DNA from 2 places in the Streptomyces sp. NBC_01537 genome. Region 2 is predicted to be linked to the other one. Evidence: predicted binding sites of a transcription regulator. Region 2 holds the regulator's gene; the other holds the start of a gene.
The links. Region 2 encodes HspR, which represses chaperone genes until heat shock. Its sites were predicted from a motif close to TTGAGNNNNNNNNNCTCAA; they were not measured.
Positions count from the first base shown of each region.

Region 1: a site for HspR is predicted at 1,867-1,885, ahead of lon (endopeptidase La). Genes of this name have one in related genera too.

Region 1 covers NZ_CP109392.1:3,270,948-3,282,337, forward strand. Annotated here, with positions in the region: gene lon (endopeptidase La) at 1-1,844, opposite strand, end outside; gene OG607_RS14850 (response regulator transcription factor) at 2,214-2,954, shown strand; gene OG607_RS14855 (ATP-binding protein) at 2,998-4,125, shown strand; gene OG607_RS14860 (multifunctional oxoglutarate decarboxylase/oxoglutarate dehydrogenase thiamine pyrophosphate-binding subunit/dihydrolipoyllysine-residue succinyltransferase subunit) at 4,309-8,067, shown strand; gene fxsT (FxSxx-COOH system tetratricopeptide repeat protein) at 8,144-11,125, opposite strand; gene OG607_RS14870 (aKG-HExxH-type peptide beta-hydroxylase) at 11,218-11,390, opposite strand, start outside.
Region 2 covers NZ_CP109392.1:4,439,750-4,451,139, reverse strand. Annotated here, with positions in the region: gene OG607_RS20445 ((Fe-S)-binding protein) at 1-637, opposite strand, end outside; gene dnaK (molecular chaperone DnaK) at 991-2,841, shown strand; gene grpE (nucleotide exchange factor GrpE) at 2,838-3,494, shown strand; gene dnaJ (molecular chaperone DnaJ) at 3,561-4,736, shown strand; gene OG607_RS20425 (heat shock protein transcriptional repressor HspR) at 4,741-5,217, shown strand; gene OG607_RS20420 (hypothetical protein) at 5,298-7,730, opposite strand; gene OG607_RS20415 (hypothetical protein) at 7,835-9,877, opposite strand; gene OG607_RS20410 (hypothetical protein) at 9,949-10,764, opposite strand; gene OG607_RS20405 (pyridoxamine 5'-phosphate oxidase family protein) at 10,783-11,187, opposite strand; gene OG607_RS20400 (PA14 domain-containing protein) at 11,201-11,390, opposite strand, start outside.

The sequences.
Region 1 (11,390 bases), 1.2 Mb from region 2:
CCGGGCACCGCCGTACGCCGCTCCTGCGGGTCCTGGAGGGCCTCCGGGACGTGGTGGGGCCGCCCGATGAGCCCGCGCAGATCGTCCGGGCCGACCGTGAAGGGCAGCTTCTGGTCGCCCAGTTCGTGCTGGGCGGCGATCTTGCGCAGGATGCGGGCGAGCGAGCGCTCCAGGGTGCGTACGCCCGCTTCGCGGGTGTACTCGCCGGCGAGCCTGCGCAGCGCCTCGTCCTCGACGGTGACCTCGCCCTCGGTGAGGCCGGCCCGCTCCAGCTGGCGCGGGAGCAGGTGGTCGCGGGCGATGGTGACCTTCTCGTCCTCGGTGTAGCCGTCGAGCCGGACCAGCTCCATGCGGTCGAGCAGCGGCTCGGGGATGGCGTCCAGGACGTTGGCGGTGGCGAGGAACACCACGTCGCTCAGGTCCAGTTCGACCTCCAGGTAGTGGTCCCGGAAGGTGTGGTTCTGGGCCGGGTCGAGCACCTCCAGCAGCGCCGCCGCCGGGTCGCCCCGGTAGTCGGAGCCGACCTTGTCGATCTCGTCCAGCAGCACGACCGGGTTCATGGACCCGGCCTCCTTGATGGCCCGTACGATCCGCCCGGGCAGCGCCCCGACATACGTACGCCGGTGGCCCCGGACCTCCGCCTCGTCCCGCACGCCGCCCAGCGCGACGCGCACGAACTTCCGCCCCATGGCGCGGGCCACGGACTCGCCCAGCGAGGTCTTGCCGACCCCGGGCGGCCCGACCAGCGCCAGCACGGCCCCGGCCCGGCGGCCGCCGATGACGCCCAGCCCGCGGTCGGCGCGGCGCTTGCGCACCGCCAGGTACTCGGTGATCCGCTCCTTGACGTCGTCCAGCCCCGCGTGGTCGGCGTCCAGGACGGCCCGCGCGCCGGGGATGTCGTAGGCGTCCTCGGTCGTGGTGTTCCACGGCAGTTCCAGGACGGTGTCCAGCCAGGTGCGGATCCACGAGCCCTCGGGGGACGCGTCGCTGGACCGCTCCAGCTTGTCGACCTCCTTGAGCGCGGCCTCCCGCACCTTTTCCGGCAGGTCGGCGGACTCCACCCGGGCGCGGTAGTCCTCGGACTCGTTCTCGGGGTCGCCGTTGAGCTCGGCGAGCTCCTTGCGTACGGCTTCGAGCTGCTGGCGGAGCAGGAACTCGCGCTGCTGCTTCTCCATGCCCTCCTGGACGTCCTTGCGGATGGTGTCCGCGACATCCTGCTCGGCGAGGTGGTCGCGCAGCGTGGTGATGGCGAGCCTGAGGCGGGCCACCGGGTCGGCGGTCTCCAGCAGCTCGACGCGCTGCTTGGTGGTCAGGAAGCCCGAGTAACCGGAGTTGTCGGCGAGCTGCGACACATCGTCGATCTGCTGGACCCGGTCCACGATCTGCCAGGCGCCGCGCTTGCGCAGCCAGCTGGTGGCCAGCGCCTTGTACTCCTTGACGAGCTCCGCCACGGTCCCCGGGGCCTCGGTGGGCGCGGGCTCCGTGAGCTGCGTCCCCTCCACCCAGAGCGCCGAGCCGAGCCCCGTCGTCCCGGCCCCGATCCGGACCCGGCTCACGCCACGGATCACGGCTCCCGGATCGCCGTCCGACAGCCTTCCCACCTGCTCGACCGTGCCGAGCGTGCCGACGGCCGCGTAGTGCCCGTCGACCCGGGGAACGAGCAGCACCCGCGGTTTGTTGCGACCACCGTCGGCCCGCTGAGCCGCCTGCGCGGCCTCGACCGCGGCGCGCACCTCTGCGTCGGTCAGGTCCAGCGGCACGACCATGCCGGGCAGGACGACCGCGTCGTCCAGCGGCAGGACGGGCAGGGTGAGCGGCGCGGACGACGAAGACGAGTTAGCCATGATCTCTCCCTAAGCAATCAAGTTGAGCTATGCAGACTCAATGCTTCTGATGCCGTTGGTGTTCCCCGGGCGTGTTCGCCCTGAGCGATCGGCAGCCGACCGGCAGCCCATCGGCAGTCGGACAGGGCGCGGCTGCCGCCGGGCGGGTTACTGGGGGTATGGTCTGCGCAGCCGTCGGCCGCCTTCGAGGAGGCACCGCGGGCGGCGGAAAACCAGCAGGTCCGGACCATTGAGATCCGCGCGAAACGGGGCGTTCCGGATGCCGTGCATCCGGCATCCAGGCCCACGTAGCCTCGGCCTTCACCGGGCCCGTACGCTGCATGGTCATCACCCACACAACCGACAGCAATCAACCATGGGGGACTGGACATGGACGGCACCAATCCGAATCACGGCGACGCCGGCGCAGTCACGCCCGGCGCGCAGCGGCGGGTGCTGGTGGTGGAGGACGACCCGACGATCGCCGACTCGATCGCGGCCCGTCTGCGGGCCGAGGGCTTCCAGCTCCGGACGGCCGGGGACGGCCCCAGCGCTGTGGACCTGGCCCTCGCCTGGCAGCCCGACCTGCTGGTGCTCGACGTCATGCTGCCCGGCTACGACGGCCTTGAGGTCTGTCGCCGGGTCCAGGCGTCCCGCCCCGTTCCCGTGCTGATGCTCACCGCCCGCGACGATGAGACCGACATGCTCGTCGGGCTCGGGGTCGGCGCCGACGACTACATGACCAAGCCGTTCTCCATGCGCGAGCTGGCCGCCCGGGTGCACGTCCTGCTGCGCCGCGTCGAGCGCGCCACGATCGCCGCCCGCGACCCGCGCGGCGGCAATCTGCACCTCGGCGACCTGGAGATCGACAACGCCCAGCGCCGGGTCCGCGTGCGCGGCAGCGACGTCCACCTCACCCCCACCGAGTTCGACCTCCTGGTCTGCCTGGCCCAGCAGCCGCGCGCCGTGCTGTCGCGCGAGCAGCTGCTCGCCGAGGTCTGGGACTGGGCGGACGCCTCCGGCACCCGTACCGTCGACAGTCACGTCAAGGCCCTGCGCCGGAAGATCGGCGCCGATCGCATCCGTACGGTGCACGGAGTCGGCTACGCGCTGGAGACGCCCGCGCCGTAGTCCTCCGCAGCACCATGGCGGCACGATGAGGGGAACGCAGGAGATGGCCAGAGCCGAGCCCGCGGTTCGCAGCAGTCACGCCACGACCACCGCCACCTGGCGCGCACAGGTGTGGGAGGCGCTGCGGCCCTACGACCCGTTCCGGTCGATCAAGGCGGCGCTGCAGGTGCTGGTGGTCGTATCGGTGCTGATCACGACGCTGCTGGTCTTCGTGGCGATGGAGTCCAAGACCGGGATACGCATCATCACGATCTTCTCGATCATCGCGTCGCTGCTCATAACCCAGTTCGTGGCGCACGGCCTCACCGCCCCGCTGCGCGAGATGACCGCCGTCACCAAGGCGATGGCCAACGGCGACTACGGCCGGCGCGTCGCCATCGTGCGGCGGGACGAGGTCGGCGAGCTCGCCGACGCGTTCAATCTCATGGCCGCCGACCTGGAAGCGGTCGACCGGCACCGCAAGGAACTCGTGGCAAATGTCTCACATGAGCTGCGTACGCCCATCGCCGCGCTCCGCGCCGTCCTGGAGAACGTCGTGGACGGCGTCGTCGAGGCCGACCCCGAGACCATGCGCACCGCGCTGGCCCAGACCGAACGGCTGAGCCGGCTGGTCAGCCAGCTGCTCGACCTCTCCCGGCTCGACAGCGGCGTCGTCCTGCTGGACGCCAAGCGGTTCGAGGTCTGGCCCTACCTGGCCGCCGTCATCAAGACCGCCAGCCTCGGCCTCCAGGGCGGCCCCGGCGCCGGTACGCGGGCCCGCGCCGACGTCCACCTGCACCTGGACGTCTCGCCGCCCGAGCTGACCGCCTACGCCGACGCCGAGCGGCTCCACCAGGTCGTGGCCAACCTCGTCGACAACGCCGTCAAGCACAGCCCGCCCAGCGGCCGCGTCACCGTACGCGCCCGCCGCGGCGCCGGCCCCGGCAGCCTGGATCTGGAGGTCCTGGACGAGGGCCCCGGCATCCCCGCCGCCGAGCGCGGCCGCGTCTTCGAACGCTTCAACCGCGGCAGCGCCCGCGCCTCCGGCCCGGCCGACGGCGGCACCGGCCTCGGCCTCGCCATCGCCCGCTGGGCCGTCGACCTCCACGGCGGAGCGATTCTCGTCGCCGAGTCGCCCCGCGGGTGCCGCATCCGGGTGACCCTGCCGGGCTCGGGCCCGGCGGCACTCTGACGGCGTGCGGCCCCGGCGCAGCCGATTCGGCACGTCATTCCCGCCGAAACATACCCCGAAACCAGCCTTCCGGTGTGACTTAGGCGACGACTGCCCCCCGGGCCTGCATGAAGGGCCCCGGTAGGCGTAGCCTTTATTTCCGCTGTCCATCACCTTGTGAAGCGGAAGAGGGCGGTTGCCGCCGTGTCGCCACAGTCCCCCAATAGCTCGAGCGTCTCGACCGACACCGACGGGCAGGGCAAGAGCCCTGCCCCCGGGTTCGGAGCCAATGAGTGGCTCGTCGATGAGATCTACCAGCAGTACCTCCAGGACCCGAACTCGGTAGACCGAGCCTGGTGGGACTTCTTTGCCGATTACAAGCCGGGAACGGACACCGGGTCCGCCGTGGCCGCGTCCGCGGCGTCGCCGGCTCCGGCGGCGGCCCCTGTCGCGCCTCCGGCCCCCGCGCCGGTGGCCGCCGTGGCGCCCACCCCGGCGCCCGCTGCTCCCGCCCCCACTCCCGTAGCGGCGGCCCCGAAGCCGGCCGCGAAGGCCCCGGCCAAGGCGGCCCCGGCCGCCGAGGGCGGTTCGGGTACGGAGTACGTGACGCTGCGCGGCCCGTCCGCGGCGGTGGCGAAGAACATGAACGCCTCGCTGGAGCTGCCCACGGCGACGTCCGTGCGCGCGATCCCGGTGAAGCTGCTCTTCGACAACCGGATCGTGATCAACAACCACCTGAAGCGCGCTCGCGGCGGCAAGGTGTCCTTCACGCACGTCATCGGCTACGCGATGGTGCAGGCGCTGAAGATCATGCCGTCGATGAACCACTCCTTCGCGGAGCGGGACGGCAAGCCGACGCTGGTCAAGCCCGAGCACGTCAACCTGGGTCTGGCCATCGACCTGGTCAAGCCGAACGGCGACCGCCAGCTGGTCGTCGCGGCGATCAAGAAGGCCGAGACGCTCAACTTCTTCGAGTTCTGGCAGGCCTACGAGGACATCGTCCGCCGCGCCCGCTCGAACAAGCTGACGATGGACGACTTCACCGGCGTCACCGCGTCGCTGACCAACCCCGGCGGCATCGGCACCGTGCACTCCGTGCCGCGCCTGATGCCCGGACAGGGCCTGATCCTCGGCGTCGGCTCGATGGACTACCCGGCCGAGTTCCAGGGCACCTCGCAGGACACCCTGAACAAGCTGGGCATCTCCAAGGTGATGACCCTCACCTCGACGTACGACCACCGCGTGATCCAGGGCGCCGCCTCCGGCGAGTTCCTGCGGATCATGAACCAGCTGCTGCTCGGCGAGAACGGCTTCTTCGACGACATCTTCGAGGCGCTGCGGATCCCGTACGAGCCGGTCCGCTGGCTCAAGGACATCGACGTCTCCCACGACGACGACGTCACCAAGGCCGCCCGCGTCTTCGAGCTGATCCACTCCTACCGGGTCCGCGGCCACGTCATGGCCGACACCGACCCGCTGGAGTACCGCCAGCGCAAGCACCCCGACCTCGATGTCATCGAGCACGGGCTCACGCTGTGGGACCTGGAGCGCGAGTTCGCCGTCGGCGGCTTCGCGGGCAAGACGATGATGAAGCTCCGCGACATCCTCGGCGTGCTGCGCGACTCGTACTGCCGCACCGTCGGCGTCGAGTTCATGCACATCCAGGACCCGAAGCAGCGCCGCTGGATCCAGGACCGGGTCGAGCGCCAGCACTCCAAGCCCGAGCGCGACGAGCAGCTGCGCATCCTGCGCCGCCTGAACGCCGCCGAGGCCTTCGAGACCTTCCTGCAGACGAAGTACGTCGGCCAGAAGCGCTTCTCGCTCGAAGGCGGCGAGTCCGTCATCCCGCTGCTGGACGCCGTCATCGACGCGGCCGCCGAGTCGCGCCTGGACGAGGTCGTCATCGGCATGGCCCACCGCGGCCGGCTCAACGTCCTCGCCAACATCGTCGGCAAGTCCTACGCCCAGATCTTCCGCGAGTTCGAGGGCAACCTCGACCCGAAGTCGATGCACGGCTCCGGCGACGTGAAGTACCACCTCGGCTCCCAGGGCACCTTCACCGGCCTGGACGGCGAGCAGATCACCGTCTCGCTGGCCGCGAACCCCTCCCACCTGGAGGCCGTCGACCCGATCGTCGAGGGCATCGCGCGGGCCAAGCAGGACATCATCAACAAGGCCGGCACGGACTTCACCGTCATGCCGGTGGTCCTGCACGGCGACGCGGCCTTCGCGGGCCAGGGCGTCGTCGCGGAGACCCTCAACATGTCGCAGCTGCGCGGCTACCGCACGGGCGGCACCGTGCACATCGTGATCAACAACCAGGTCGGCTTCACCGCCGCCCCGGCCGAGTCGCGCTCGTCGATGTACTGCACCGACGTGGCCCGCATGATCGAGGCGCCGATCTTCCACGTCAACGGCGACGACCCGGAGGCCGTGGTGCGCGTCGCGCGCCTCGCCTTCGAGTTCCGCCAGGCGTTCAACAAGGACGTCGTGATCGACCTGGTCTGCTACCGCCGTCGCGGTCACAACGAGGCCGACAACCCGTCCTTCACCCAGCCCCTGATGTACGACCTGATCGACAAGAAGCGCTCGGTGCGCAAGCTCTACACCGAGTCCCTCATCGGCCGGGGCGACATCACCCTGGAAGAGGCAGAGCAGGCCCTCCAGGACTACCAGGGCCAGCTGGAGAAGGTCTTCACCGAGGTCCGCGAGGCCACCGCCCCGGCGACCCCGGCGACCGAGGAGACGGCCACCGCCGTCCCGGACTTCCCGGTCCCGGTCGACACGGCCATCAGCCAGGAGACCGTCAAGCGCATCGCGGCCGCCCAGGTCAACCTCCCCGACCGCATCACCGTCCACCCGCGTCTGCTCCCGCAGCTCCAGCGCCGGGCGGCCTCCGTCGAGGACGGCACCATCGACTGGGCCATGGGCGAGACCCTCGCCTTCGGCTCCCTGCTGATGGAGGGCACCCCGGTCCGCCTCGCCGGCCAGGACTCCCGTCGTGGCACCTTCGGCCAGCGGCACGCCGTCCTCGTCGACCGCGAGACCGGCGAGGACTACACCCCGCTGCTCTACCTCTCCGAGGACCAGGCCCGCTACAACGTCTACGACTCGCTGCTCAGCGAGTACGCGGCGATGGGCTTCGAGTACGGCTACTCGCTGGCCCGCCCGGACGCCCTCGTCCTGTGGGAGGCCCAGTTCGGCGACTTCGTCAACGGCGCCTCCACCATCGTCGACGAGTTCATCTCCTCCGCCGAGCAGAAGTGGGGCCAGACCTCCGGCGTCACCCTGCTCCTCCCCCACGGCTACGAGGGCCAGGGCCCGGACCACTCCTCCGCCCGCATCGAGCGCTTCCTCCAGCTGTGCGCCCAGAACAACATGACGGTCGCGGCTCCCTCCACCCCGGCGAGCTACTTCCACCTCCTGCGCTGGCAGGTGCACAACCCGCACCACAAGCCGCTCATCGTCTTCACCCCGAAGTCGATGCTCCGGCTCAAGGCCGCCACTTCGCGCGTCGAGGACTTCACCAACGGCTCCTTCCAGCCCGTCATCGGTGACCCGTCGGTCAACCCCGAGGACGTCCGCAAGGTCGTCTTCTGCTCCGGCAAGATCTACTACGACCTCGTCGCCGAGCGCACCAAGCGCGGCAACACCGACACCGCCTTCATCCGCATCGAGCGGCTCTACCCCCTCCCCGGCGTAGAGCTCCAGGCGGCCCTCGCCCCCTTCACCAAGGCCCAGAAGTACGTCTGGGCCCAGGACGAGCCCGCCAACCAGGGCGCCTGGCCCTTCATCGCGCTCAACCTCATCGACCACCTCGACCTGGTCCTCGGCGCCGCCCCCGACAACGCCGACCGACTGCGCCGCGTCTCCCGTCCGGCGTCCTCGTCGCCGGCCGTGGGCTCGGCGAAGCGCCACCTGCAGCAGCAGGAGGAGCTGATCCGCGAGGTCTTCGAGGTCTGATCCCCTGGACCTCCCGCGTACGAAAGGGCCGGGCTCCCTCCGCATCACGCGGCGGGAGCCCGGCCCTTTCGGCCACCTACGCCGGTAGTGGTTCGAACTCCCAGACCGGGCGGGTACGGTTCTGCGCCGCGATGGTCTGCGGGTGCTGGGGACCGAGAACGCGGGAGAGCCGCTGGAGGACGTCTTCTTCCTGCTTCGCCGCCTCATCGCGCTGGTTCAGCCCGCGCAGGTCCGAGGCCACAGCGACCTGGCAGCAGAACGTGAGGGGGTGCTCCGGCCCCAGGACTGCCGTGGCCCGGCGGTGGGTGTCACGGGAGAGCTCCGCGGCACCGCCGATCTGTCCCACGACGTTGCGGCAGGCGGAGGTGTTCAGGGCAACCCCGATGGTCCAGGGGTGTTCGTCGCCGAGGGTGGTGCGCATCCCGGACAGCGCCTGCTCGCAGAGGTTGAGCGCCTCGTGCCGCTCGCCCTGGGCGCGCAGGACCAGGCCAAGGTTGCCGACCGAGCCGAGGTAGTAGGGATGGGCGAGGCCCAGTTGCCGCTGGTAGGCCTGGATGACGCTCTCGTGCAGTCGGCGGGCGCCTTCGAGATTGCCGGAGGCGCGCAGGAGAACGGCATAGTCGGAGATGACCATGAGGGTCCACGGGTTCTGCGGGCCGAGGACCTGCCGGCAGCGTTCCACGAGTCCGGCGAGCCGGTCTTCCGCTCCGGCGTGGTCGCCTGCGCGGCGCGTGCACAGGGCCAGATTGTGTTCGGCGATCAGGGTGTTGGGGTGATTCTCGCCGAGCGTCAGCACGAAGTTGCGCATGCCCTGCTCCTGGCGGGCCAGTGCTTCGCGATAACGCCCCATCAGTCGAAGGTCGATGGCGCACTGGGTACCGGAGGTGAGTGTGAAGGGGTGGCGGGTGCTCAGTACCCGCTCGCGTCGGCGCAGGGTGTCGAGGTCCAGGTCGTATGCCTCGCGGTAGTGGCCGAGAAGCTTGATCGTGATCGCCAGGTTGTTCTGGGCGTTCAGGGCGAGCGGATCGTCCTCGCCGAGCAGCTCACGGTACGAGTTCCAGCACCGCTCGTAGATTTCGCGGGCCTCGGCGTACTTGGCGAGCCGGTTGAGCACCGAGGCCAGCAGCCCCGCGAAGCGCAGCGTTTCCAGGTCCCGTTCACCGCGATCGTCGGTCAGGTGCTCGGTCACCGACCGGCTGAGCCTCTCGGCCTTGCGGAAACGGCCCGTGCTGCGCAGGGCGTTGACGTATTGGAAGGTCTCCTCGCGCACCATCGGGTGGTCCTCGCCCAAGGCTGCGTTCCAGTGCTCGTACGTCGCCTCGCACAGGCGCAGGCAGGTGGTGTATTCACCGGAGTTGTAGAGGTAACGCAGGCAGTTGAGGACGAAGCGCTGAATAACAAGGTCAGTGGAGGCGAGCGTGCCGGAGGACTCCAGATGGGGGATGAGTTCGGCGTAGCGGGGCCACTGCCGGGTGTCGTCAGGGCGGCCGGGGTCGGCGGCTGCGAGTACTCCGCTGATGGCACGGGAGAGTTCGGTCTGCTCGTCGGCGGGGATACCGTCGCGGACGATGTTGTGGACCATGCGGTGCAACTGGACTGCCTGCGCGCCGCTGCCGGGGTCGTCGCCGCCGGTCTGCGGGTCGGAGTATTCCAGGCCGACGACGGAGTACTGGACCAGCTTGTTCAGGGCGGTGTTCCACCGCAGAGGGTCGTTCATCAGCCAGCGGAGGTCTTCGGGCAGGCTGTCGGCCGGGATCTCGCGGAGCAGGCGGACCGGGACGGGGCCGGCGGCGAAGAAGACGCAGAGGCGGAGCAGTTGCAAGGCCTCGGGGGAGGTCTCACGCAGGTTGTTGAGGAGTATCGCGAGGGCGGTGGGAAACGGCACGGGGTAGTCGGAGGAGACCGAGACCGCGTCGCGATTGTCCATGCGGCTTTCGAGCAGCCTGACGTAGGCGCCGACGTCCATGGGGGATTCGGCCAGCCAGCCGGCGGTCTGGTCGAGAGCCAGCGGGTAGTCCTCCAGCACCTGGGCGAGGGCATCCGCGTCGGACTCGGTCAGGCGGCGGGCCCGGCGCCTGACGAAGCTGACGCTCTCGCTGCGGGCGTAGAGGGGGATCTCCATGAGGGCCGAGCTGTGTGCGGCCCACTCACGGTTGCGTGAGGTGATGAGGACGTGGCCGGGTCCGGAGGGCAGTAGTTCCACCAGGTGCTGGGGGTCGTCGGCGCTGTCGAAGATGGTGAGCCACCGTGCGTGCGGGTTGCCTCTGCGCAGCGCTTCGAGTCCGGCGCGGATCCGCGCACCGTAGTCGGGTCCGGTCCGCAGCCCCAGGGCGGGGGCAAGGTCGGCCAGCCGCTCACGCAGGGTGCCGCGCTGCTGGGCCGGGACCCACCAGACGACGTCGTAGTCGGAGGCGAAACGGTAGGCGTACTCGGCGGCGATCTGGGTCTTGCCGACGCCGGAGATGCCCAGCAGGGTGACCACGGCGGTGCCGCGCGGAGCCTTGTTCAGCTCCTCCTGGATCTGGGCGAAGATGGCGTGCCGGCCGGTGAACCGCGGGTTGCGGCGCGGTACGCCGCCCCAGACCTCGGGCGGATCGTTGGGGAAGCGCGGGGCACGGACCCGGCCTGAGTCGACCCCGATACGGTCGTTGGGCAGCCCGAGCCGGGTCAGGAGCCGATGTTCCGCTTCCCCGGCGTCGATGCCCCACAGTTCGACCGGCTCCAGGACGGCGACGGCGGGCGGCGTGGTCCGGTCGGTGAGAGAGACGGCTGCGAAGCGGTGAGCGCTGTCGGCGATCAAGCCGCGCAGGACACCGTTCCACTCGGCGTCGGTACGGGCCCCGGAGGCGAAGAAGAGCTCGCTGAGCACCAACACGATCGTGCCACTGGCGGCGAGCAGGTCGCGCAGCGCCTCCTCCAGAGGAACCCCGGGCGGCGGGTCCCAGCGCTGGAGAGTGACGCGATGGCCGTGCTCGCGCAGCCGGTGTGCGGTCCACGCCGCCCAAGGGCGGTTGAACCCGGCGAAGCTGATGGTGAAGTGCTGCTGCTCCACGGTCATACGACCGTCTCCCTCGTGCAGGCGGACGGAAGCCCAGATTACCCTAAGTCATGGCTTGCTCACGGTCTGCCGTGGACAAGTGTGCGTCGCGGTCAGGGCCCGCCGGCGAACCCGTCCGGGAATTGCCGGACCCAGTGTGCTCGCCGTGCCGTCAGCTCCGCGACCGCTCGGGCATGATGTGCGGGCGGCGGCGGCACGTGCCTCAGAGCCGCGTGTTTCGCCGCCAACTCCATCATGAACTCCCCTCCGGCGTGGGTAAGTTGAT
Region 2 (11,390 bases):
TGAGGTAGATCAGGTTCTGGAGCGTCTCGGTGCTCAGGCCCCTGAAGGCCACCACGAGCGGGTACGAGAGGAAGTACGCCGCCTCGTAGTGCTCCACGTGGTGGATCGCGCCCTCGAGCCCGCGCAGGGTCAGGATCGCCGCGCCGATGGTGAGGATGACGTACTCGACGAAGTACGCCTGCCAGGCCTTGGAGCCCGCGAAGCGGGACTTGCGGCCCGCGCGGGAGGGCAGGCTGAGGAGCCGGATCGTGATCAGGACGAGGATGCCGAGGATCGTCATCACGCCGATGAACTCGATGTACAACTCGAACGGCAGGAAGCCGCCGATCCACGGCAGCGTCCAGTCGGCCTGGAACAGCTGCCCGTACGCCTGCGCCAGCGTCGGCGGCAGCGTCAGGAAGCCGATCGCGACGAACCAGTGCGCGAAGCCGACGATGCCCCAGCGGTTCATGCGCGTGTGGCCCAGGAATTCCCGGGCCAGCGTGATCGAGCGCTGTTTGGGGTTGTCGGTACGGCTGCCGGCCGGGACGGGCTGGCCGATCCTCACGAACCGGTAGATCTGCGCGACGGCGCGGCTGATGAGCGCAACGCCGACCGCGGTGAGGACCAGCGACACGATGATCGCGGCGAGTTGCATTCCGGGCTCCTCGGACCTGCGAGAGCGGTTCTTACTAATCGGTAACTTGTGTGGTCTTCCTGAGATTATCGCCTCCGGCGGGCGGTCAGAAGCAGCCTGGCCGGTGATCTGCGTCGCCCTGCGGGGTCGCGCCGTCGCGGCCGGGGCCCGTGGCCGGATGCGGGCCGGTTGTGCCCACCTGTTCTGCCATACGGAACGCCTGCCCGCAGCCTACCTCTGAGCTGCGGCAATGGAGCTTATGCGCGCCTTACGCGACAGAAGGTTGAGCCTGGTCCGCTCATGCCTTTTGACATCGGCCGGGCCGGTGATGCACCCTTGAGTCAGTTCCACTCAAGTCGCTGGAGGATTCCAAAATGGCACGTGCGGTCGGCATCGACCTGGGCACGACTAACTCCGTCGTCAGCGTTCTCGAAGGCGGCGAGCCCACCGTCATCACCAACGCAGAGGGCGCCAGGACCACGCCGTCCGTCGTCGCCTTCGCCAAGAACGGCGAGGTGCTCGTCGGCGAGGTCGCGAAGCGCCAGGCGGTCACGAACGTAGACAGGACCGTCCGGTCGGTCAAGCGCCACATGGGCACCGACTGGAAGATCAACGTTGACGGCAAGGACTTCAACCCGCAGCAGATGAGCGCCTTTATCCTGCAGAAGCTGAAGCGCGACGCCGAGGCGTACCTGGGCGAGAAGGTCCAGGACGCGGTCATCACGGTCCCGGCGTACTTCAACGACTCGGAGCGCCAGGCCACCAAGGAGGCCGGCGAGATCGCGGGCCTCAACGTCCTTCGTATTGTCAATGAGCCGACGGCTGCCGCCCTCGCCTACGGCCTCGACAAGGACGACCAGACCATTCTCGTCTTCGACCTCGGTGGTGGCACCTTCGACGTGTCGCTGCTGGAGATCGGCGACGGCGTCGTCGAGGTGAAGGCCACCAACGGTGACAACCACCTCGGTGGTGACGACTGGGACCAGCGGGTCGTCGACTACCTGGTGAAGCAGTTCCACTCCGGCCACGGCGTGGACCTGTCCAAGGACAAGATGGCGCTGCAGCGTCTCCGTGAGGCCGCCGAGAAGGCGAAGATCGAGCTGTCCTCGTCCACCGAGACCTCGATCAACCTGCCCTACATCACGGCGTCCGCCGAGGGCCCGCTGCACCTGGACGAGAAGCTCACCCGCGCCCAGTTCCAGCAGCTGACGGCCGACCTGCTCGACCGCTGCAAGAACCCGTTCAACAACGTCATCAAGGACGCCGGCATCCAGCTGTCCGAGATCGACCACGTGGTCCTGGTCGGCGGCTCGACCCGGATGCCCGCCGTCGCCGAGCTCGTCAAGGAGCTGACCGGCGGCCGCGACGCCAACAAGGGCGTCAACCCCGACGAGGTCGTGGCCATCGGTGCCGCGCTCCAGGCGGGCGTGCTCAAGGGCGAGGTCAAGGACGTACTGCTCCTCGACGTCACCCCGCTGTCCCTCGGTATCGAGACCAAGGGCGGCATCATGACCAAGCTGATCGAGCGCAACACCACGATCCCGACCAAGCGCTCCGAGATCTTCACGACGGCCGAGGACAACCAGCCGTCCGTCCAGATCCAGGTCTACCAGGGCGAGCGCGAGATCGCGGCGTACAACAAGAAGCTCGGGATGTTCGAGCTGACCGGCCTGCCGCCGGCCCCGCGTGGCGTGCCGCAGATCGAGGTCACCTTCGACATCGACGCGAACGGCATCATGCACGTCGGCGCCAAGGACCTCGGCACCGGCAAGGAGCAGCGGATGACCGTCACCGGCGGCTCGGCGCTGCCGAAGGACGACATCGACCGCATGATGCGCGAGGCCGAGCAGTACGCGGACGAGGACCACAAGCGCCGCGAGGCCGCCGAGACCCGCAACCAGGCCGAGCAGCTCGTCTACCAGACCGAGAAGTTCATCGCCGACAACGCGGACAAGGTCCCCGGCGACGTCAAGACCGAGGTCGAGGCGTCCATCGCGGACCTCAAGGAAGCCCTCAAGGGCGAGGACACCGCGGCGATCCGTGAGGCCACCGAGAAGGTCGCGGCCACCAGCCAGAAGCTGGGCCAGGCGCTCTACGCCAACGCCCAGGCCGAGGGTGCGACCGCCGGTGCCCCGGGCGCCGACGCGGGCGCGCACGCCGCCGCCGATGACGACGTCGTGGACGCCGAGATCGTCGACGAGGACAAGAAGGACGGTGCCGCGTGACGGAGGAGACCCCGGGCTTCGACAACAACGAGAAGCCTGACGTCCCCTCTGCCGATGCCGCAGATTCCGTTCAGAACGACGCGGCGCAGGCCGCCGGACCCGCCGACCAGGCGGGCCCGGCGGCCCCGGCCGGGGACGCAAACGCGACAGCCGGCCTGATGGCCGCCCTGGACCAGGCCCGCAGCGCGCTCGGCGAGCGCACCGCAGACCTCCAGCGGCTCCAGGCCGAGTACCAGAACTACCGCCGCCGGGTGGAGCGGGACCGCATCGCGGTCCGGGAGATCGCCATCGCGAACCTCCTGACCGAGCTGCTCCCGGTGCTCGACGACATCGGCCGCGCCCGTGACCACAACGAACTGGTCGGCGGCTTCAAGTCCGTCGGCGAGTCGGTGGAGACCGTGGCGGCCAAGATGGGCCTGCAGCAGTTCGGCAAGGAGGGCGAGCCCTTCGACCCGCTGGTGCACGAGGCCCTGATGCACAGTTACTCGCCGGATGTCACCCAGACCACCTGCGTGCAGATCCTCCAGCCGGGGTATCGCATCGGAGAACGTACGATCCGCCCCGCGCGGGTCGCGGTCGCCGAGCCCCAGCCGGGCGCGCAGAAGGCCGACGAGACATCCGAAGAGGAGAACGGTGGCCCCGACCAGGGCTGACGCACAACAGGCACAGGGCACGACAGGCACAACAGCACGACATGAACGGAAGGAGGGACGCCGAGGATGAGCATCAGCAGGGACTTGCTTGAGAAGGACCTCTACAAGGTCCTCGGCGTTCCGAAGGACGCCACCGACGCCGAGATCAAGAAGGCGTACCGGAAGCTCGCCCGCGAGTTCCACCCGGACGCCAACAAGGGCGACGTCAAGGCCGAGGAGCGCTTCAAGGAGATCTCCGAGGCGAACGACGTCCTGTCGGACGCCAAGCGCCGCAAGGAGTACGACGAGGGCCGCGCCCTCTTCGGCAACGGCGGCTTCCGGCCCGGTCCGGGCGGTTTCGGCGGCGGTGGCTTCGACCTGGGCGACCTGTTCGGCGGCGGCCAGGGCGGCGGCGGCACGGCCGGCGGCGGTGGTTTCGGCGGCGGCCTCGGCGACGTCTTCGGCGGCCTGTTCAACCGCGGCCCCGGGCGGGCCGCGCCCCGCCGCGGCCAGGACATCGAGACCGAGGTGACGCTCAGCTTCACCGAGGCCGTGGACGGCGCCACCGTCCCGCTGCGCATGTCCAGCCAGGCCCCCTGCAAGGCCTGCGCCGGCACCGGCGACACCAACGGCACCCCCCGCGTCTGCCCCACCTGCGTCGGCACCGGCCAGGTGTCCAGGGGCGGCGGCGGAGGCTTCTCCCTCACCGACCCCTGCGTCGACTGCAAGGGCCGCGGCCTCATCGCCCAGAACCCCTGCGAGGTCTGCAAGGGCAGCGGCCGGGCCCGCTCCTCCCGCACCATGCAGGTCCGCATCCCGGCCGGCGTCACGGACAACCAGAAGATCCGCCTGCGTGGCAAGGGCGCCCCCGGCGAGACCGGCGGCCCGGCCGGTGACCTCTACGTCCTCATCCACGTCGACGCCCACCCCGTCTTCGGCCGCAAGGGCGACAACCTCACGGTGACGGTCCCCGTCTCCTTCACCGAGGCCGCCCTCGGCGGCGAGATCCAGGTCCCCACCCTCGGCGGCCCCCCGGTCCGCCTGAAGCTTCCCCCCGGCACCCCCAACGGGCGTACGCTGCGTGCCCGCGGCAAGGGCGCCGTGCGCAAGGACGGCACCCGGGGCGATCTCCTGGTCACCGTCGAGGTCGCCGTACCCCAGGTGAGCGACGGCAAGGCCCTCGACGCCCTGGAGGCGTATCGCGAGGCCACCGCGGAATTCGACCCGCGCGCAGAGCTGTTCAAGGCCGCGAAGGGAGCGTGACCTGATGAGCATGGACGGCATCGGAGGCGGCGGAGGCCGCAGCCGCAACCCGTACGAGCTGACCGAGGAGTCCGCGGTCTACGTCATCTCCGTAGCCGCCCAGCTCTCCGGCCTGCACCCGCAGACGCTCCGCCAGTACGACCGCCTCGGCCTGGTCTCCCCCGACCGCACCGCCGGCCGCGGCCGCCGCTACTCCGCCCGCGACATCCAGCTGCTCCGGGAAGTCCAGCGGCTCTCCCAGGACGAGGGCATCAACCTCGCCGGCATCAAGCGCATTATCGAACTGGAGAACCAGGTCGCCGCCCTCCAGGCCCGCGTGGCCGAGCTGGCCGCCGCCGTCGAGGGCGCTGCGGCCGCTCTGCAGCAGCGCGAGGCCCAGGTCCACGCCTCGTACCGGCGGGACCTGGTGCCCTACCAGGACGTCCAGCAGACCAGCGCGCTGGTGGTGTGGCGGCCGAAGCGGCAGCAGTCCTCGGACTGAGGCGTACGCGCGCACGCTCACGCTCACGCGAAAAGGGGCCCGGAGGATTCTCCGGGCCCCTTTTCATGTGCCGATCGCGGTCAGAGCCAGTCGTCCCAGATGCCGTAGGCCTCCTGCTCCACGACCTCCTCCGTGCCCGCCGGGTCGATGTAGACGGCCCGGTAGTAGTACAGGCCGAGGCGGTCCTCGTGGACCGTCGTGTCCATGTGGAAGTCCGGGTCGGCGACCTTGCCCCTGGCGAACGTGGTCCAGGAGGCGGTGGCCGGGTCCCACTTCTCCCAGCGGTAGTCGGTGTAGTCACCGCACGGCATGTCGTAGATGGTGACACCGCAGCGGACGTAGAGATCCGGGTACTGGTCCTCGATGACGTCGGTCCCGGTCCAGCCCGGCGGGCGGGTGTCCGGCAGGGTGACGGAGATGTCGGCGGGGTGGTAGGCGTCCGGGCCGTCGGCCGGGTCGTACAGGCCGGAGCTGTCCAGGCCGGCCACCCGGTAGACGTGGGTGGCGCCGTCGGGGACGGTCGGGCAGAGGATCTCGGTGTCGGCCAGCGAGGGGCTGTCCCAGCAGTTCCGTTCCCAGGTCGTCTCGCCGGTCTCGGGGTCGGTGACGCCCTGCCACACCGCGTAGCCGGCGACGTCGTCGTCGGCGGGCGGCGTCCAGGTCAGGCGGACGCCGAGCGGGATCTGTTCCGCGGTCAGGTTCTCGACCGGGGCCGGGCGCTGGGTGTCCGGGGTGGTCTCCGTGGCGGCCGGGCCGGGCTGCGATGCGTGTCCGTAGGGGTCGACGGTCACGACCCGGTACTCGTACGTCGTCTCGGACGCGCCCGAGACGTCCCAGCAGACGCCGTTGATCTGCTTGCGGCCGGCGTACGCGGGGGCGTCGTCACCGGTCACCCACGTCCAGTACGTCGAAGGGGCCTCCAGCGGCAGGTTGTCGTTCGAGCTGTTCGGCTTGCACAGGTCGACGGTGCTGCTCTCACCGGTCGCCGTGTCGGTACGGATGATCCGGTACGTGAGAAGCGGGCCTCCGTCGAAGGTCCACGGGTCGGCGCTGCTCCACTCGATCATCACCCCCTCGTCGAACCGGCTCGCGGTGGTCGCGAAGGCGGGGATGGCCTCGGGCCGGTCCGCCATCGGCAGCGTGATCTCCACCGGGGCGGCGGCGTTGCTCTTCGCGTCAACCGAGCGCACGACGTACTGGTAGCTGTCGGCGATCGCGACCAGCTGGCGCGGTACGACGTCGGTCTGAGCGGTGGTGCCTCCGCCGGGCAGGGCGTCGAGGTAACCGCCGGTCGCCGGGTCGTACTGGAGGACCTGGTACGAGGCAGCCCCGCTGACGGGGGACCACACCAGGTGGGGAACGCCCGACCGGTACTCGACGTGGGCGTCGGCAGCGGTCGCGGGCGGTGTCAGGTCGGACGTGGTGAGCGTGGTGGCGGCCGAGTACACGGACCAGTTCCCGGCGGCGTCGCGGGCCCGGCCCCGGTAGGTGACCTTGCTGCCGTCCGCCGGGTAGCCGGTGTCACAGATCGCGCCCTTGGTGCCTGTGTACACGGTGGTCCACGCATTGGTGGCCGTGTCCCGGCGCTGCATCTCGTACAGGGCGATGTCGGCCGCGTTGGCGGCGGTGGTGACAAGTTGCGGGGCCGAGTAGGGCTGGAGGTCCGGGCAGGCGTCCATATCGACGAACGGTGCTGCGGGCGGGGTGGTGTCGACGGTGGTGACACCCCGGTCGGCGCTGCCGGCCGACTCGTTGCCCGCCTTGTCGTAGGCGCGGACCTCGTAGTAGTACGTCTTGCCGGTGGGCGGCGGGGTGTTGGTGTACGAGGCCGAGGTGGTGGCCGTCAGTTTCGTCCAGGTGCTGCTGCCCTTGAGGCGCCGGTAGACGCGGTATCCGGCGAGGTCCATCTCCGTGTTCCTGGACCAGGTGACCTTGGCCTTGCCGGTGGAGGCGGAGTACGCGACCGATGTGCCGGTTGGGGCGAGGGGCTTGACCTTGTCGACGGAGGCCGAAGTGCGGGGTGCGTACGTGAACTTGACGTTCGCCGTGCCTTTGAAGGCGGCGAAGTCGACCCGGAGGGTGTGCTTGCCCTTGGGGATCGTGACGTTGACCGTCTTCTTGGCGGTCTTGGTCACGTCCTTCCAGAGGCTGATCTTGCGGGTGCCGTCGAGGTAGACGCGGATGCCGTCCTGGGCGGAGGCGGCGAAGGAGAACGGGCCGCCGGAGCCGAAGTTCCTCGTCACGGTCCAGCGGACGCCGAAGTTGTCCTTGGGCAGGGTGACCCCGGCGGGGTCGCCGGTGCCGTAGTTCTCGCTGATCGCGGTGTCGCAGGCGGTCTTCTTCGCGGTGCCGCTGAAGGCGGTGTTCGCGAAGTACGACACCTTCCACACGTTCGTGGCGCAAGTGACGGCGGCCTGGGCCGTGCTCGCGGGCAGCGCGAGGCCTGCGGCGGCGACGGCGAGCGCGAGCGCAGCGGCGCGGGCGGTTGCCGCCCTGCGCGTATGTATGGACATGGTCAAAGATCCCCTCCCTGATGTGGGGATTTTGCCAGACCATTGCGGTGACCATGCGCGCGGGGTGACTCACCCCACGCCGCCGCGCTCAGCCCGTCAAACCGTCAGTCCGTGGCCGGGGCCAGGATCGCGTAGTCGGCGCCGGGGGCGGATTCCGTGCCGTCGGCGTAGACGGCGGTGACCCAGTAGTAGTGGGTGGTGCCGGAGGCGGCCGTGGTGTCGGTCCAGGCGGTGCCGGTAAGGGGGTCGGGGTCGGTGGTGAGGCGTTCGTACGCGGCCGTGCCGGGGTTCCAGCGGTAGACGCGGTAGCTGACGGCGTCGGTGACCGGGTACCAGTCCAGGTCCACACCGGTGCCGGAGGAGGCGGCGGTGGCGTCGAGGTCCACCGGCGAGCCGGAGGGCGTCTCCACCGTCGGGGTGAGGTTCAGCTCGGTGACGGTGACGTAGGGGATGGGCTTGCGCTGGGCGACCAGGGAGTTGCCCCAGACGTCGACGGCGTCGACGAGGAAGGACCAGGTCTCGCCGTCCTGCTCCAGGCGGTAGACGAACTCGGAGGTGGTGCCGCTGACGTACTGGTAGCCCTCGGTGATGAAGTGGGCTCCGTCCTCGTCGTCCTCGACGATGGTGCCGCGGTAGACCACATAGCGCTGGAGGTCGGAATCGGGGCTGTCGTCCCAGTCGAGCGCGATGCCGTAGCCGGTGGCCTCGGCGGTCAGGCCGGTGACGGCGGCGGGGGCGACCTCGTCACCGGGGGTGGTGAAGGAGATCTCGGCCGGGAGGGAGACGTCGCCGTCGTCGTCCACCTGGACGACGGCTATGTAGTAAGTGGCGCCGCGGCTCGCCGAGTTCGGCGTGCAGGAGAACTTCGCGACGGCCGCGCCGAGGTCGCTCTCCCTGTACGGCGTGCACCACTCGTTGCTGTCGAGCGGCACCGGGGAGGTCTTGGAGGCGTAGACCTTCATCTCGCCGGTCCAGTCGGCCGCGGGCATGCTCCAGGTGAGGGTGAACCAGGTCTCGTCGTTGGTGAGCGTGGCGGTGACGTTCTGGATGGTGGCGGGGAGGACGGTGAGCGCGGTGCCGGCGCCGACGGGGACCGACTTGGCGGAGGTGTTGGCCGCCGCGTCCGTGGCCGCCACGGCGTAGTAGTACGTGGTCTTCTCGGCGGCCTTGGTGTCGGTGTACGACGCGGCTGCCGTGGTGCCGATCGAGCTGTACGTCCCGGTGGCCGAGGTCGCCCGGTAGACGGCGTACTTCGTGGCGTCCGTGACGGACGTCCAGGCCAGGTCGTAGCCCTTGCCGTCGGCGCTGACCGCGACCGTGAGGCCGGTGGGAACGGCGGGGGCCGCCTTGTCGATGGAGGCCAGGGTCACGGCGGCCGACTTGGCGGAGGCGTTGCCGGCCTTGTCGACGGCGGTGACGGTGTAGGCGTACTTCGCGCCCGTGGCGGGCGGGGTGTCGGTGTACGCGGGCTTGGCGAGCAGCGAACTCCCGCTGATCAGGCCGCCGTTGCGGTAGACGCGGTATCCGGCGAGGTCCAGCTCGGCGTTCTTGGCCCAGGTGAGCTGGGAGGTGTAGCCGGAGACGGTCCCCTTGAGCGCGGTGGGGGCCAGCGGCTTGACCTTGTCGACGGAGGCCGAGGTGCGGGGCGCGTAGGCGAAGGCGACGTTGGCTTTGCCCTTGAAGGCGGCGAAGTCGACGCGGAGGGTGTGCTTGCCCTTCGGGATCGTGACGTTGACGGTCTTCTTCTGGGTGGACGTGTAGTCCTTCCAGAGGCTGATCTTGCGAGTGCCGTCGAGGTAGACGCGGATGCCGTCCTGAGCGGACGCGGCGAAGGAGAACGGGCCGCCGGAGCCGAAGTCGCGGGTCAGGGTCCAGCGGACGCCGAAGTTGTCCTTCGGGAGCGTCACCCCGGCGGGGTCGCCTGAGCCGTAGTTCTCGCTGATCGCGGTGTCGCAGGCGGTCTTCTTCGCGGTGCCGGCGAAGGTGGTGTTGGCGTAGTACGCCGCCTTCCAGACCCCGGTGCCGCAGGTGACGGACGCGGTGGCGGCGGCATGTGCGGCGGTGGCGGGCAGCGCGAGGCCTGCGGCGGCGACGGACAGCGCGAGCGCGGCCGCACGGGCGGTGGTGATGCGCTTCTGAGCGTGCATGGTCAAAGATCCCCTCCCTGGTGTGGGGATTTTGACATACCTTTGCTGAACCTATGCGCGCAGGGGGTGCGTCAGGCGATGGAGGGGTCGAGGAATTCGTCGATCCTCCAGTCCAGGTCGTCGGACAACTGCTCCACCTTCTTGGTGACGTTCAGCCCGGACGCCGCGATGGCGGCAGCGGCGGCGGCGCACAGCAGCCAGGACAGGGCGGGGACGCTGCCGAGGAGGCCGAGGAGAGCGGGCAGCAGAAGTACGTATGCGGCCAGGAGACGGGCCAGTTGGGGGAGGTGGAGGCGCGGGCGGAACTTGGCGGGCGGGGGAGCGGCCGGGTGGTGCGGTCGGGGGTGGTGGGGTGGGGGTCGGTCCGGAGGTGGCGCATGCTCGAGTCGCGGTCCACCTCGCCCCAGGTGATGTGGCCGCTGTCGCAGACCAGCGCGACGGACTTCCAGCCACCGGTGGTTCGTCACCGCGATCGCTCCGGGCTTGTCGCCCCGGCTGCTGTGGCGCTGCCAGACGGCGGCGCCGAAGGCGACGTAGGCCAGGAGCCCGAGGGTCAGCAGCAACAGCAGCAGCATGACGAGACCGCCGAGCAGGCCGATGCCGGAGCTCCCGTCGTTCGTGGCGACGCACCGGAGCGCCGTGACCGGGCCGAGCACGGTGAGCAGGGCGCCGAGGGCCAGACCGTAGTCCTTGGCCGGTGGGCGGAGCTTCGCGGGTATGTGCGGGGGTACGTGGCCCGGCGCGGCGGCCGGGGTGGCCGTTGCGGGGCGAAGCGGTGGGGCGAGGCGGCAGGCGGCGGCCCAGGCCGCGGCGAGCAGCAGGGCGGCGGCGACACCGGCGAGGGCGCCGCCGCCGAGGAGGCGGGTGAGCAGGGTGGATTTGCGCACAGGGGCTCCCAGGGGGTGCTAGCCCCGCCCCATGGCCCGGGTAAGGGCGATTTCGATGACGACGCGGTCCGGGTTCTCGCGTGGGGTACGGCCGTAGCGCTCCGCGTAGCGGCGTACGGCTTCCGCCACAGCTGCCGGGTCGGTGCTGACGGTGGCGGTGCCCTCGAGGGTGGCCCAGCGGGCGTGATCGACCTGGCAGACGGCGACGGGGGCGCCGCCGGGGCCGGCGGCGCGGATGTGGGCGACCTTACGGCTGGCCTTGCCGGTGATGATGCGTGCGAGCCCGGCCCCGGGGTCGTACGTCACGCCCACCGGCACGACGTGCGGGGAGCCGTCGGGCCGGTGGGTGGTGAGGGTGCTCAGATGGTGCTCCCGCCAGAAGGCGAGGTAACCGGGGTCGGGGTCGCGCGGGTTGAGCGTCATGCGGCCAAGGGTGTCACTCCGCCGGCGGGAGAATGACGTACTCCTGGGCCGGAAGCGACTCCGTGCCGTCGTCGAAGACGGCGGCCACCCGGTAGAAGTGGGTGGTGCCGTCCGCGGCGGTGGTGTCGGTGTAGCTCGACGGGGCGGTCGCCAGGATCTCGTCGTTGAGCTTGACGTAGGCGCCGGTGGCACGGTCGTAGCGG